Regions from separate parts of the Leucobacter rhizosphaerae genome, predicted to be linked through region 1. Evidence: riboswitches for the same ligand, from Rfam matches in the RefSeq annotation. Region 1 holds a riboswitch; the other holds the start of a gene.
What was found. Region 1 has a riboswitch for thiamine pyrophosphate ahead of MUN76_RS04955 (thiamine ABC transporter substrate-binding protein). Riboswitches for the same ligand answer to the same signal wherever they lie in the genome.
Positions count from the first base shown of each region.

Region 2: linked by a shared signal. The riboswitch ahead of MUN76_RS04150 (thiamine-binding protein) and the one ahead of MUN76_RS04955 (thiamine ABC transporter substrate-binding protein) in region 1 are both predicted to bind thiamine pyrophosphate.

Region 1 covers NZ_CP095043.1:1,089,815-1,095,420, reverse strand. Annotated here, with positions in the region: gene MUN76_RS04960 (cell division protein PerM) at 1-1,416, shown strand, start outside; TPP riboswitch at 1,423-1,531, shown strand; gene MUN76_RS04955 (thiamine ABC transporter substrate-binding protein) at 1,526-2,641, shown strand; gene MUN76_RS04950 (ABC transporter permease) at 2,793-4,373, shown strand; gene MUN76_RS04945 (nucleoside/nucleotide kinase family protein) at 4,373-4,930, shown strand; gene purN (phosphoribosylglycinamide formyltransferase) at 4,935-5,549, shown strand; gene purH (bifunctional phosphoribosylaminoimidazolecarboxamide formyltransferase/IMP cyclohydrolase) at 5,599-5,606, shown strand, end outside.
Region 2 covers NZ_CP095043.1:891,692-897,297, reverse strand. Annotated here, with positions in the region: gene MUN76_RS04165 (DUF4383 domain-containing protein) at 70-486, shown strand; gene MUN76_RS04160 (hypothetical protein) at 486-1,043, shown strand; gene MUN76_RS04155 (hypothetical protein) at 1,110-1,496, shown strand; TPP riboswitch at 1,548-1,653, shown strand; gene MUN76_RS04150 (thiamine-binding protein) at 1,647-1,943, shown strand; gene MUN76_RS04145 (ABC transporter permease) at 1,965-2,750, shown strand; gene MUN76_RS04140 (ABC transporter substrate-binding protein) at 2,777-3,853, shown strand; gene MUN76_RS04135 (ABC transporter ATP-binding protein) at 3,855-4,637, shown strand; gene MUN76_RS04130 (2-isopropylmalate synthase) at 4,665-5,606, opposite strand, start outside.

The DNA of each region.
Region 1 (5,606 bases):
CCCCTGGCCTTCACGCTCTCGCTCGCCCCGCTCGGGCTCACCCTCATCACGGTCGCGCTCGCGGCGCGTTCGGGCTGGCGCTTCGCGCAGCGCGGCGGCGTCGGGATCGCCGGCGTGATCGGCGGAGCCGCCGGGTTCGCGGCGGTCTCCGCGCTCGTCGTGCCCCTCGCGAGTGCGTGGGCGGCCTGGCCGACCTGGCTCGCGATCGTCGTGCCCGCGCTGTGCTTCGCCGTCCCCTCACTGGGCGGCTTCCTCGTGCGCGCCGCGCGAGACGAACACCCGTGGTGGACCGCGACGATCCGGTGGAAGCAGCGCGCGCTCGCACGCCTCGGCGTCGCGGGTTCCGCCGCGCTTCCGGCACGGCTCGGCGAGACGATCCGACTCGCGGCAGCACTGCTGGCCGTGTTCATCGGCCTCGCCGCACTGGCCGTCGCGGTGGCGATCGTCGCGGGGTACGTGAGCATCACGACGCTCACGCAGAGCCTCCAGCTCGACGCCCTCGGTGCGCTCCTCGTCTTCCTGCTGCAGGCCGCGCTGCTGCCGACCGCGGTGGTGTGGGGCGGGTCCTGGCTCACCGGCGCGGGATTCGCGGTCGGCGCCGGCAGTTCGGCGTCTCCGTTCGGCGCGCTGCTCGGTCCGCTGCCGGCGCTCCCGCTCTTCGGGGCGATCCCCCAGGGGTGGGGCAGCGCCGGTGTGCTCGCTCCGGCGCTCCTTGTGCTCGGTGGGCTGTGCATCGGGGTGCTCTTCGCCAGGCGGCCCGAGCTTCGGCGGGCAAGCTGGCCGGTTGCGCTCGCGGTCGGGATCGGCGCGGCGGTGCTCGCCGGGGTGACGATCGCGGCGGTCGCGGGCCTTGCCACGGGCTCCATCGGCCCGGATCGCCTCGCCCTCGTCGGACCGGACCCCTGGGTGACCGGGGGCCTCGCCGCCGGGGAGCTCGGACTCGGCGCGCTCGCGGGGATCCTCGCGAGCCGCGTGGATACCTCGCGGATGCGCGCCTCCGTCGCCGATCTGGTACCGGAGCGACACCGATCGTCGGCACGTCGCGACGAAGAGGGCGACGAGGCATTCGCCCCGTTGACGTTCGGACTCCCCGGGGTCGCCGCGGCGCACGACCCCGCCGATGCGCACGAGACCGTCGAGATCCACGAGACGGTGGAGATCCACGAGACGGTGGAGACCTACGAGACGGTGGAGATCCACGAGACCGTCGACACCCACGAGCCGGTGGAAGTGCACGAGGTCGTGGAGGTGTCGGACGCGCCGGAGCCGGCGAATTCGGAGCCGCGCCCCGCCGCGGGCGAACCGGATGACGAGCTGCTGCGAGCATTCGCCTGGGACGGCACCGAGGCCGTCGATCCCGAACCGCCGACGCAGACCCGGCGGCCCGGTTGGCGCCTCCCGCGGCGGGAGCGCTAGGGTAGGAGGGCAATCCACGGGAGTCCCTGCGCGGGGGCTGAGAGGGAGCACGCGTGCTCCGACCGTTCAACCTGATCTGGGTCATACCAGCGGAGGAAGGAAGCCCTCAATGATGCACCCGCACACCCCCGGAGCGTCTCGCTCCACCCGTCGACGGATCGTCGGCGCGCTGACCAGCGCAACGGTACTCGGACTCGCGCTCGCCGGCTGCGCGACGGGCGAAGGCCCGAGCGACGAGGCCGCATCGAAGCGGGTCACGCTTGTGGTCCACGACTCCTTTCCGAACGACGCGTTCGCCGAAGCCGCGAGCGCTGCGACCGGGTACGAGGTCGAGGTGGTGTCGGCGGGCGACGGTGGAGAGCTCACGAACAAGCTCGTGCTGACGAAGGGGGCGCCGATCGCGGACGCCTTCTTCGGGGTGGACACGATCTTCGCCTCGCGTCTCGTCGACAACGACGTGGTGGAGCCGTACCGGCCGGAGGCGTTCCCGGAGAGCGCCGTGGACCTCGCGATCGCCGACACTGACTCCGACACCACCGACGCCTTCAGCCTCACCCCGGTCGATCGGGGAGCGACCTGCTTCAACATCGACACGGCGTGGTTCGCCGAGCAGGGCCTCGCGGAGCCCACGGGGTTCGAGGACCTCGCAGATCCCGCGTACCGCGACCTCACGGTGATCCTGGATCCGACGGCGTCGTCGACGGGCGCGTCCCTGCTCGTCGGCACCGTCGCGGCCTTCGGCGAGGACGGCTTCGCCGACTACTGGCAGCGCCTCGTCGACAACGGTGCGCGCATCGAGCAGGGGTGGACGGAGGCCTACAACGGGCAGTTCACCCAGGGCGGCGGCGACGGCACGAAGCCGATCGTGCTCTCCTACAGCTCGTCACCGGCCTTCACGGTCTCGGACGACGGGGCGGCGACCTCGACCCGCGCCCTGCTCGACACCTGCTCGAGCCAGGTCGAGTACGCCGGGGTGCTGGCCGGAGCGGCGAACCCCGAGGGGGCCCGCGCCGTCGTCGACTATCTCGTCTCCCGCGAGTTCCAGGAGACGATCCCCGACACGATGTACATGTATCCGGTCGACGCCGAGGCGCAGATCCCCGAGGCGTGGTCGACCTTCGCCCCGCTCCCGGATCCCGGCGCGGCGCACGACCTCCCCGCGGCGGAGATCGAGGCGGGGCGCGAGGGATGGCTGCGGACGCTGAGTGAGCAGATCGGGCTCTAGCGCGCCGCTCCGGCGCAGTATCGATCGGCCGGGGCGCGACAGCGCGCCGTCCCGGCGCAGCATCGATCCGTCCCGGATCCTCGGCGGCACGGGGTGGACCGTCGCCGTCCTCGTGCCGCTCGCCTTCCTGGCGATCTTCTTCCTGTGGCCCGTGCTCTCGCTCGTCGCGACCGGGTTCGTCGCCGACGGCCGCTTCGATCCGAGCGGGATCCCCGAGGTGTTCGGGCAGGATCGCACCTGGCGCGTCATCGGCCAGACGGTGCTCCAGGCCGGTTGCGCGACGGTGCTCTCGGTGCTGCTCGGGCTGCCTGCTGCGTACGTGCTCTATCGCCTGGAGTTCCCGGGCCGAGCGCTGCTGCGCGGCTTCCTCACGATCCCGTTCGTGCTGCCCACCGTCGTCGTCGGCGTGGCGTTCTCGGCGCTGCTCGGGGTGGGCGGACCGCTCGAGGGGCTCGGCCTCGATCGGAGCTTCGTCGGCGTCGTCGCGGCGCTCGCGTTCTTCAACGTCACGGTGGTGGCACGCACCGTCGGGGGGTTCTGGGCCCGACTCGACGACCGCTCGGTGATGGCCGCGCGGGTACTCGGCGCCGGCGCCATCCGCGCCTGGTGCAGTGTGACGCTGCCCGCGCTCCGACCCGCGATCGCCTCGGCGGGGGCGCTGGTGTTCCTGTTCAGCTCGACCTCGTTCGGCGTGGTGCTGATCCTGGGCGGGCGAGAGTTCGCCAACGTCGAGACGGAGATCTACCGGCTCACGGTCCAGTTCCTCGATCTCCGCGGGGCTGCGGTGCTCTCCCTCGCGCAGTTCGCCATCGTGGGGGCCGCCCTCGCGGTCTCCGCGAGGCTGCGCGCGTCGGGGGAGCGCGCGGTCGAGCTCGGGGCCGAGCCCCGTCGTGAGCAGCGGCCCGGGCTCCGGGATCTCCCCGTCTGCCTTGTGTTCGGGGCGACCGTGCTGCTCCTCCACGCCCTCCCGATCGCCGCACTGCTCGCGCGGTCGCTCCGCACCTCCGACGGCGCCTGGACACTCGAGCACTACGCGGCCCTCGTCGATGACGCCTCGACGCTGCCGATCGAGGGGTCGGTGCCCGCGGCGATCTGGCTCTCGCTCCGGATCGCCGCCGTCGCCGCGGCGCTCGCCATGATCCTCGGCATGATCATCGCGCTCGTGCTGTCGCGCCGGCCGCGCTCCCGGGTGCTCCAGCGCGGGATGCACCTCTTCGACGGCCTCGTGATGCTGCCGCTCGGGGTGTCGGCGGTGACGCTCGGTTTCGGTCTGCTGCTCACCATGCATCGCCCGCTCGGCATCGGCATCGATCTGCGCACCTCCATCGTGCTGATCCCGATCGCGCAGGCGCTCGTCGCACTCCCGCTCGTGGTGCGCACGCTGCTGCCCGTGCTGCGCGGCATCGACCAACGCCTTCGGATCGCGGCGAGCTCGCTCGGGGCGGACCCGCTGACGGTGCTGCGCACGATCGATCTGCCGATGCTCGGGCGGTCCGCGGGCCTCGCCCTCGGGTTCGCGTTCGCGGTGTCGCTCGGCGAGTTCGGGGCGACCTCGTTCCTGGTGCGACCGGGGGAGCAGACGCTGCCCGTCGTGGTGGCCGAGCTGATCGGACACCAGGCGCCGGGGAGCTACGGTGCCGGCCTCGCGGGCGCCGTGCTGCTCGGCGCGCTCGCCGCCGGCGTGATGCTCCTGGCGGATCGGCTCCGCACGGACCAGAGAGGAGAGTTCTGATGCAGCTCGGAGAGCTGGACGTGATCCTCATCGACGGGCGATCCGGATCGGGCAAGACCTCGCTGACCGAGCGTCTCGTGACCCGCCAGCGGCTCGACGGCGGCCGGATCCAGGTGCTGCACGTCGAGGATCTCTATCCCGGCTGGGACGGGCTCGCAGCGGGATCCCGATCGGTCGCGACCGCGCTCGATGCCGGCGGATACCGGCGCTACGACTGGCACGCGGAGACGTTCGGCGACTGGATCGCCCTCACCACCGACCGCCCGCTCGTGGTCGAGGGCTGCGGCGCCGTGACCGCGGAGAACCTCGCGGCGGCGCAGCGCTGGGCCGAGAGGATCGCGGGCGCGGCGAGCCCGGCTCGGGTGCACGCGGTCTGGCTCGACGGCAGCGCCGAGCTCCGTCGCGGCCGGGCACTCGCCCGCGACGGGGAGACGTTCCGGCCGCACTGGGAGCGCTGGGCCGCGCAGGAGGATCGCCTCTTCGCGCGCACGCAGCCGGAGACGCTCGCCGACGAGATCATCCGCATCGAGGAGCCGGCCAGAGGACCGGTAGACTGATCGGGTGCTGAAACTCGCGGTATTGATCTCTGGCGGCGGCAGCAACCTCGAAGCGCTGCTCGCCGCGGCCGCGGATCCGGCCTACCCGGCTCGAGTCGTCTGCGTCGGCTCCGACACCGATGCGCCGGGCCTCGCCCACGCGCACGCGGCCGGGGTGCCGACCTTCATCGTGCGGCCCGCCGACGCGGAGACCCGGGCGGACTGGGGGCGCGCGCTCGCCGAGGAGATCCGCCGGCACAGCGAGGCCGTGGATGCGGAGCCGATCCTCGTCGTGAGCGCCGGACTCATGCGGATCCTGCCCCCGGGGTTCGTCGACGCGTTCTCGCCGCGACTCATCAACACCCACCCGGCGCTGCTGCCGAGCTTCCCCGGCGCCCACGCCGTGCGCGACGCGCTCGCCGCCGGGGCGACCGAGACCGGGGTGACTGTCCACGTCATCGATGAGGGCGTCGACACCGGCCCCGTGCTGCGCCAGGCGCGCGTGCAGGTCCGACCCGGCGAGTCCGAGACCGACCTCCACGAGCGCATCAAGCAGCTCGAGCGCCCGCTGCTCGTCGACACCGTTCGCGCGATCGCCGACGGCACCATCGATCTCACCGACCCCTCCACGTACCGCTAGAGCCCCAGCGCGTCACCCTCCGCCGCGCGAGACCACCGAAGGAATCCCCATGGCAGT
Region 2 (5,606 bases), 200 kb from region 1:
TTAGCTGGAGGGCAACACATGCGGCATCGATCAGACCCGCCCATGTGACCAATCGCAAGGGGGCACACCATGAAATCTGTCAACAGGATCGTCGGCGTCATCTTCGGTGGCGTGTACGTGGTCGTGGGGCTGTTGGGCTTCGCCGTGACGGGCGGGATCGGGTTCATCGCGCGCGATGGGCATCTCCTGCTCGGGATCTTCGAGGTGAACCCGCTCCACAACGTGGTGCACCTCGCGATCGGTGCGGCCCTGATCATCGCCGGACTCGCGAACACCCGTGCGGCGAAGGCGGTCAACGGGACGGTCGGCGCGGTCTACCTCCTTGTCGGCATCGTCGGGTTCTTCATCGCGGACACCGCGGCGAACATCCTCGCGCTGAACACCGCCGACCACATCCTCCACCTCGGCAGCGCGCTCGTGCTCCTGGGCGTGGCGTTGGGAGCCGACAAGCAGGTGGCGCGGCCGACGGGTCCGCTCGTGGCCTGATGATTGCCACCGACCCGAGCGCGCTCCCGGGGGTCCGGGGCGCGCTCGCCGACGGCTGGCGCGCATTCGCCGGGATCTGGAGCGCGTTAGCGGCGATCGGGTCGACGTTGATCCTCTGCGCGATCGCCGCCGAATCGGGCTGGCTGCTCGCGGGAACGCTGCTCGCAGCGGCGGCCGCGGAGCTGGTGTGGGGGCTCGGGGTGCTCCGCGCGGGGCGCATGCTCGCGCCGCGGCTCGCGATCGCCGTCTCCGTGGTCGTGATGGCCGCCGCGACGGCGCTGGTGTTCGCCCGCCAGATAGGTTGGGTGCCCTTCGCGGTGCTCGTCGTGCTGCACTGGTCCGTGGCCCTGCTTGCCGCCGTGCGTCTGCGACGACTCCGGGCAGCGAGCGCCTACTCGGCCGGGTCCGGCGCCCCAGCCTCACCACGCCCGGGTGCCACGGTGATCGCCGTCACCGCGGCGGCGATGGTGGTGGCGGCGCTCACGACGCCCGCCCTCGCGAATACCTCGGCCGGGGAGCACGCGGTGCCGCACGGCACGAGTCACCACGCGCACTGAGCTCGCCTGCATCGAGCGTCCGCACGCACCCCGCCGCGCGAACCACACCCCCGATACACTGCCACCATGACGATCCAGCTCGCCGCGGCGGCACTCGCCACGCTGGTGCTCGCGGCGCTCGCCGTCCTGCAGATCCTGGTCGCCTCGGGGAAGCCCTACGGCACGCTCGTCTGGGGCGGTCAGCATCGGATCCTGCCGCGCAAGCTCCGCATCGGCAGCGCGGTCTCGGTGCTGCTCTACGCCGGGTTCGCCGCGATCCTGCTGTCGCGCGGCGGCCTGCTCGGCGGCGGCGACTCCGGGTTCGTACGCGTGGCGACGTGGATCCTGGTCGGGTACTTCGTGCTCGGGATCGGGATGAACGCGATCTCGCGCAGCCGACCCGAGCGCGCCGTGATGACCCCGGTGTGCGCGCTGCTCGCGGCCGCGAGTCTTGTCGTCGCGCTGGGTGCGTGACGGGCGAACCTAGCCCCGCACCCCGTCTGCTAGGGTGAGAAATCCACAGTGAACATCCGCTGGGGGGGCCGAATGGCTGAGATCCGCCGACCGAGGTGGACCACCCCAGAAACCTGATCTCGGTAATGCGAGCGGAGGGAAGCGGTCAATATGTTGATCCATGTCCATGTAGGTCCCACACCCCACGGCGATGAGCGGGGGCCCTACGCCCACTGCGAGGCGGCGATTCGGGTCATCGAATCCAGCGGCCTCGAGTACGAGGTCGGCGCGCTCGGCACCACGGTGCAGGGACCGGCCGACCGGCTCTGGCCGCTCATGCGCGAGCTACACGAGGCCGTGCTCGCCTCGGGCGCCGAGCAGAACATGACGCACGTGCGGATCCTGGAAGCGCAGGACGATCGCTTCGAGGCCTCCATGTCGGACCTCGCGGCGCGCATCACGCACTAGCGCCCGCCCGCTGTCGCCGCCGTGAGCACCATCACGCGGCAGATCCTCCCCGTGCTCGTCGCCGTCATCGGCGTCGTGCTCGTATGGGATCTGCTCGTCCGCATCACCGGCGTTCCCGACTACCTGCTCCCTGCCCCCGCGCAGGTGTGGCAGGCGGCCTGGAACGACCGCACGCTGCTCGGGGAGCACCTGCTCGCCACCGTGCAGATCGCCGTCGCCGGCTTCGCCATCGGCGCCGTTCTCGGGCTCGGGATCGCCGTCGCGCTCACCCTCTCGGACTCCGCGAGGCGCGCGGTCGAGCCGATCCTCATCGCCAGTCAGGCGATCCCTCCGGTGATCTTCGCGCCGATCGTGATCGCGGCGATGGGGTTCGGCGCCTGGCCGAAGATCCTCGTGGTGACACTCGGCGCGTTCTTCCCGGTCGTGATCAGCGCGGCCGCGGCGATGCGATCCGTCGACCGCGATCTCGTCGACCTGCTCGTCTCGATGGGGGCCTCCCGCGGCACCGTGCTCCGCCGCGTGCGCCTGCCGGGCGCGGTGCCCGGCATCGTGGCGGGCGCGAAGGTCTCCGCGAGCTACGTCGTCTTCAGCGCGATCATCGCCGAGTGGATGGGATCATCCGTCGGACTCGGCGTGTACCTGCAGCGCTCCCAGGCCAGCTACCGCATGGATCAGCTCTTCGCCGCGGTCGGCGTGATCGCCGTGCTCGGCGTGCTGCTGTTCTGGATCACTGCTCTCCTCGGGGACCGCGCCCTCGCGCGCACCCGCGCCGCATCGGCCCGCGCCGACGGCACCTCACCCTCCTGAACACCCCACAGAAAGGTCACCCCGACGTGACTCGCACTTCTTCGTTCTCCACCCACGCTGCCCGTTCCTCCACCGCGGCGATCGCCCTCCTCTCCGCTGGTCTGCTGCTCGCGGGCTGCAGCGGCGCCGCTTCGGGTGCCGGATCGGCGGGATCCGGCACCGCCGGCACCGACAGCGACCTCCAGCAGGTCACCCTCATGCTGAACTGGACGCCCAACGCGCACCACGCCGGCATCTACTACGCCGAGCAGAACGGCTTGTATGCCGATGCCGGCATCGACCTCGAGATCATCGAACCGGGTGCCGACATCGGTGCCGACGCGGCCGTCGCGGAGGGCCAGGTCGAGTTCGGGATCTCGCAGGCCGAGTCGGTGCTGCCGGCGCGGGCGGCGGGCATGGACATCGAGGCCATCGCCACCCTGCTCCCCGTGAACGACTCCGTGCTCATGGGCCTCGAGGGCACGGGGCTGACGGAGGATCCCGCATCACTTGCCGGGCTCACCTACGGCGGGTACGGCGGGGCGCTCGAGACCGAGATCATGTCGGAGCTCGCGACCTGCGGCGGGGGCGACCCCGACTCGATCGAGTTCATCGACATCGGCAACGTCGACTACCTCGCGGGGCTCGCGCAGGATCGCTTCGACGTCACCTGGGTGTTCGGGGGCTGGGATGCGCTCCGCGCGCAGTCCGAGCGCGACGACGTGGTGATCCTGCCGCTGTCGGCGCACGAGGAGTGCATTCCGAACTGGTACACCCCGGTGATCGTGGGGAACGGCGAGGCGATGGCGGCGGATCCGGAGCTGACGCGCGCCTTCCTCGACGCCACGAGCCAGGGGTACGAGGCGGTGGCGGCGGATCCCGACGCCGGAGCCGAGGCGCTGCTCGCCGGAGCACCCGAGCTCGACGAGACGCTGGTGCGCGACGCCGTGGCGTACTACGCGCCGCTCTTCCAGACCGACGCGGCGGGAGAGGCCGACCGCTTCGGACAGATGGAGGAGCCCGTATGGACGCGCTTCACCGAGTTCCTGGTGCAGGCAGGCATGCTGGACGACACGGCGCCGCTCGAGGGCGCGTGGACGAACGACTACCTGCCCGCGGCCTGACATGACCGCCCTGGTCGTCGACGCGGTCGCGCACGCCTTCCGCGCGCCGGGAGCGGGGCGCGCCGCACGACGGGCGCCCCGCACGCCGGTGCTGAGCGAGGTGTCGTTCGCCGTGGAGCCCGGCACCCTGACCGCGCTCGTGGGGCCGAGCGGCTGCGGCAAGTCGACCCTGCTGCGCGTGCTCGCCGGGCTGCTCGTACCGGAGCTCGGGAGCGCCCGCATCGGGGGTCGAGACCTCGTCGGGCGACCCGGCGGGGTCGCGTACCATCCGCAGCGCGACGCCCTGCTGCCCTGGCTGCGGGCGATCGACAACATGACCCTCGGTGCCGAGACCGCGGGTCGGGATCGCGCCGCCGCGCGGGCCGAGGCGCTCGGGCTGCTCGAGCGCTTCGGGCTCGCCGGCCAGGAGCGCGCCTGGCCTGATGAGCTCTCGGGCGGCATGCGGCAGCGCGTCGCGCTGCTGCGCACCTTTCTCATGCCGCAGCCCGCGCTTGTGCTCGACGAGCCGCTGGGCGCGCTCGACGCGCTCACCCGGCGGCGGCTGCAGCACTGGCTGCTCGACCTCACCGCGAGCGATCGCCGGCCGATCCTGCTCGTCACGCACGACATCGAGGAGGCGCTGCTGCTCGCCGATCGGGTCCTCGTGCTGAGCGATCGACCCGGCCGCGTCGTGCACGTCGAAGAGCGCCCGGACGCCGCGGGGCGCACGCGCGAGCAGGCGGAGGGCAGCGACCGCGCCGCGCTCCGCCGGGTGCTCGCGGCACTCGACGGGCGGGCGGCGTGACGGGGCGGGCAATCCCTCTGCGAGCGCCTACCCGAGTTGCGCGGACTCGAAGAGCTCGCGCAGCTCGGCCGCGGTGATCTCCGCTCCGGTCGCGTCGGTGTGCGCTTGCACCCGGCGCGCGAACGCGATCTGCGCCTCCCGCGGCAGCGCGATCCCGAACTCGGCCTCGAGCAGGTAGGCGATCCCGCCCTTGCCCGACTGCGAGTTCACGCGGATCACCGCGTCGTAGCTGCGGCCGAGGTCCGCGGGATCGATGGGGAGGTAGGGTACGCGCCACTCGAGGTCGCGCTCGGAGACCCCCTCGGCTGCCGCCCGCGCGCGGTGCTCGGCGAACCCCTTTTTGATCGCGTCCTGGTGCGTGCCGCTGAAGGCGGTGTGCACGAGGTCGCCGGCGTACGGGTGCCGCGGGTGCACCTCGATGCGGTTGCAGTGTTCGACCGTGCGCCGGATCTCGTCGATGTCGGAGAAGTCGATCATGGGGTCGACGCCCTGCGCGTGCAGGTTGAGCGCGAGCGTGACGAGGTCGACGTTGCCGGTGCGCTCGCCGTTGCCGAAGAGACAGCCCTCGACCCGCTGCGCCCCCGCCAGCACCGCCAGCTCGGCGCACGCGACGCCGGTGCCGCGGTCGTTGTGCGGGTGCACCGACAGGATCACGCTGTCGCGCCGGGCGAGGTGCGTGTGCATGTACTCAATCTGGTCCGCGTAGACGTTCGGGGTGGCGATCTCGACCGTGGCGGGCAGGTTCAGGATCACGGGCCGCTCCGGCGTCGCCCGCCAGAGCTCCGTGATGGCGTCGCAGAGCTCCAGCACGTAGTCCGGCTCGGTGAGGGTGAAGACCTCGGGGGAGAACTGGAAGCGCACGTTCGGCAGGTGTCCCGCGAGCTCGAGCAGGTCGCGGCCGGCCGACAGGATCAGCTCCGTGAGCGCGGCGCGATCCTTGCCGAGCACCACCTCGCGCCACACGGGCGC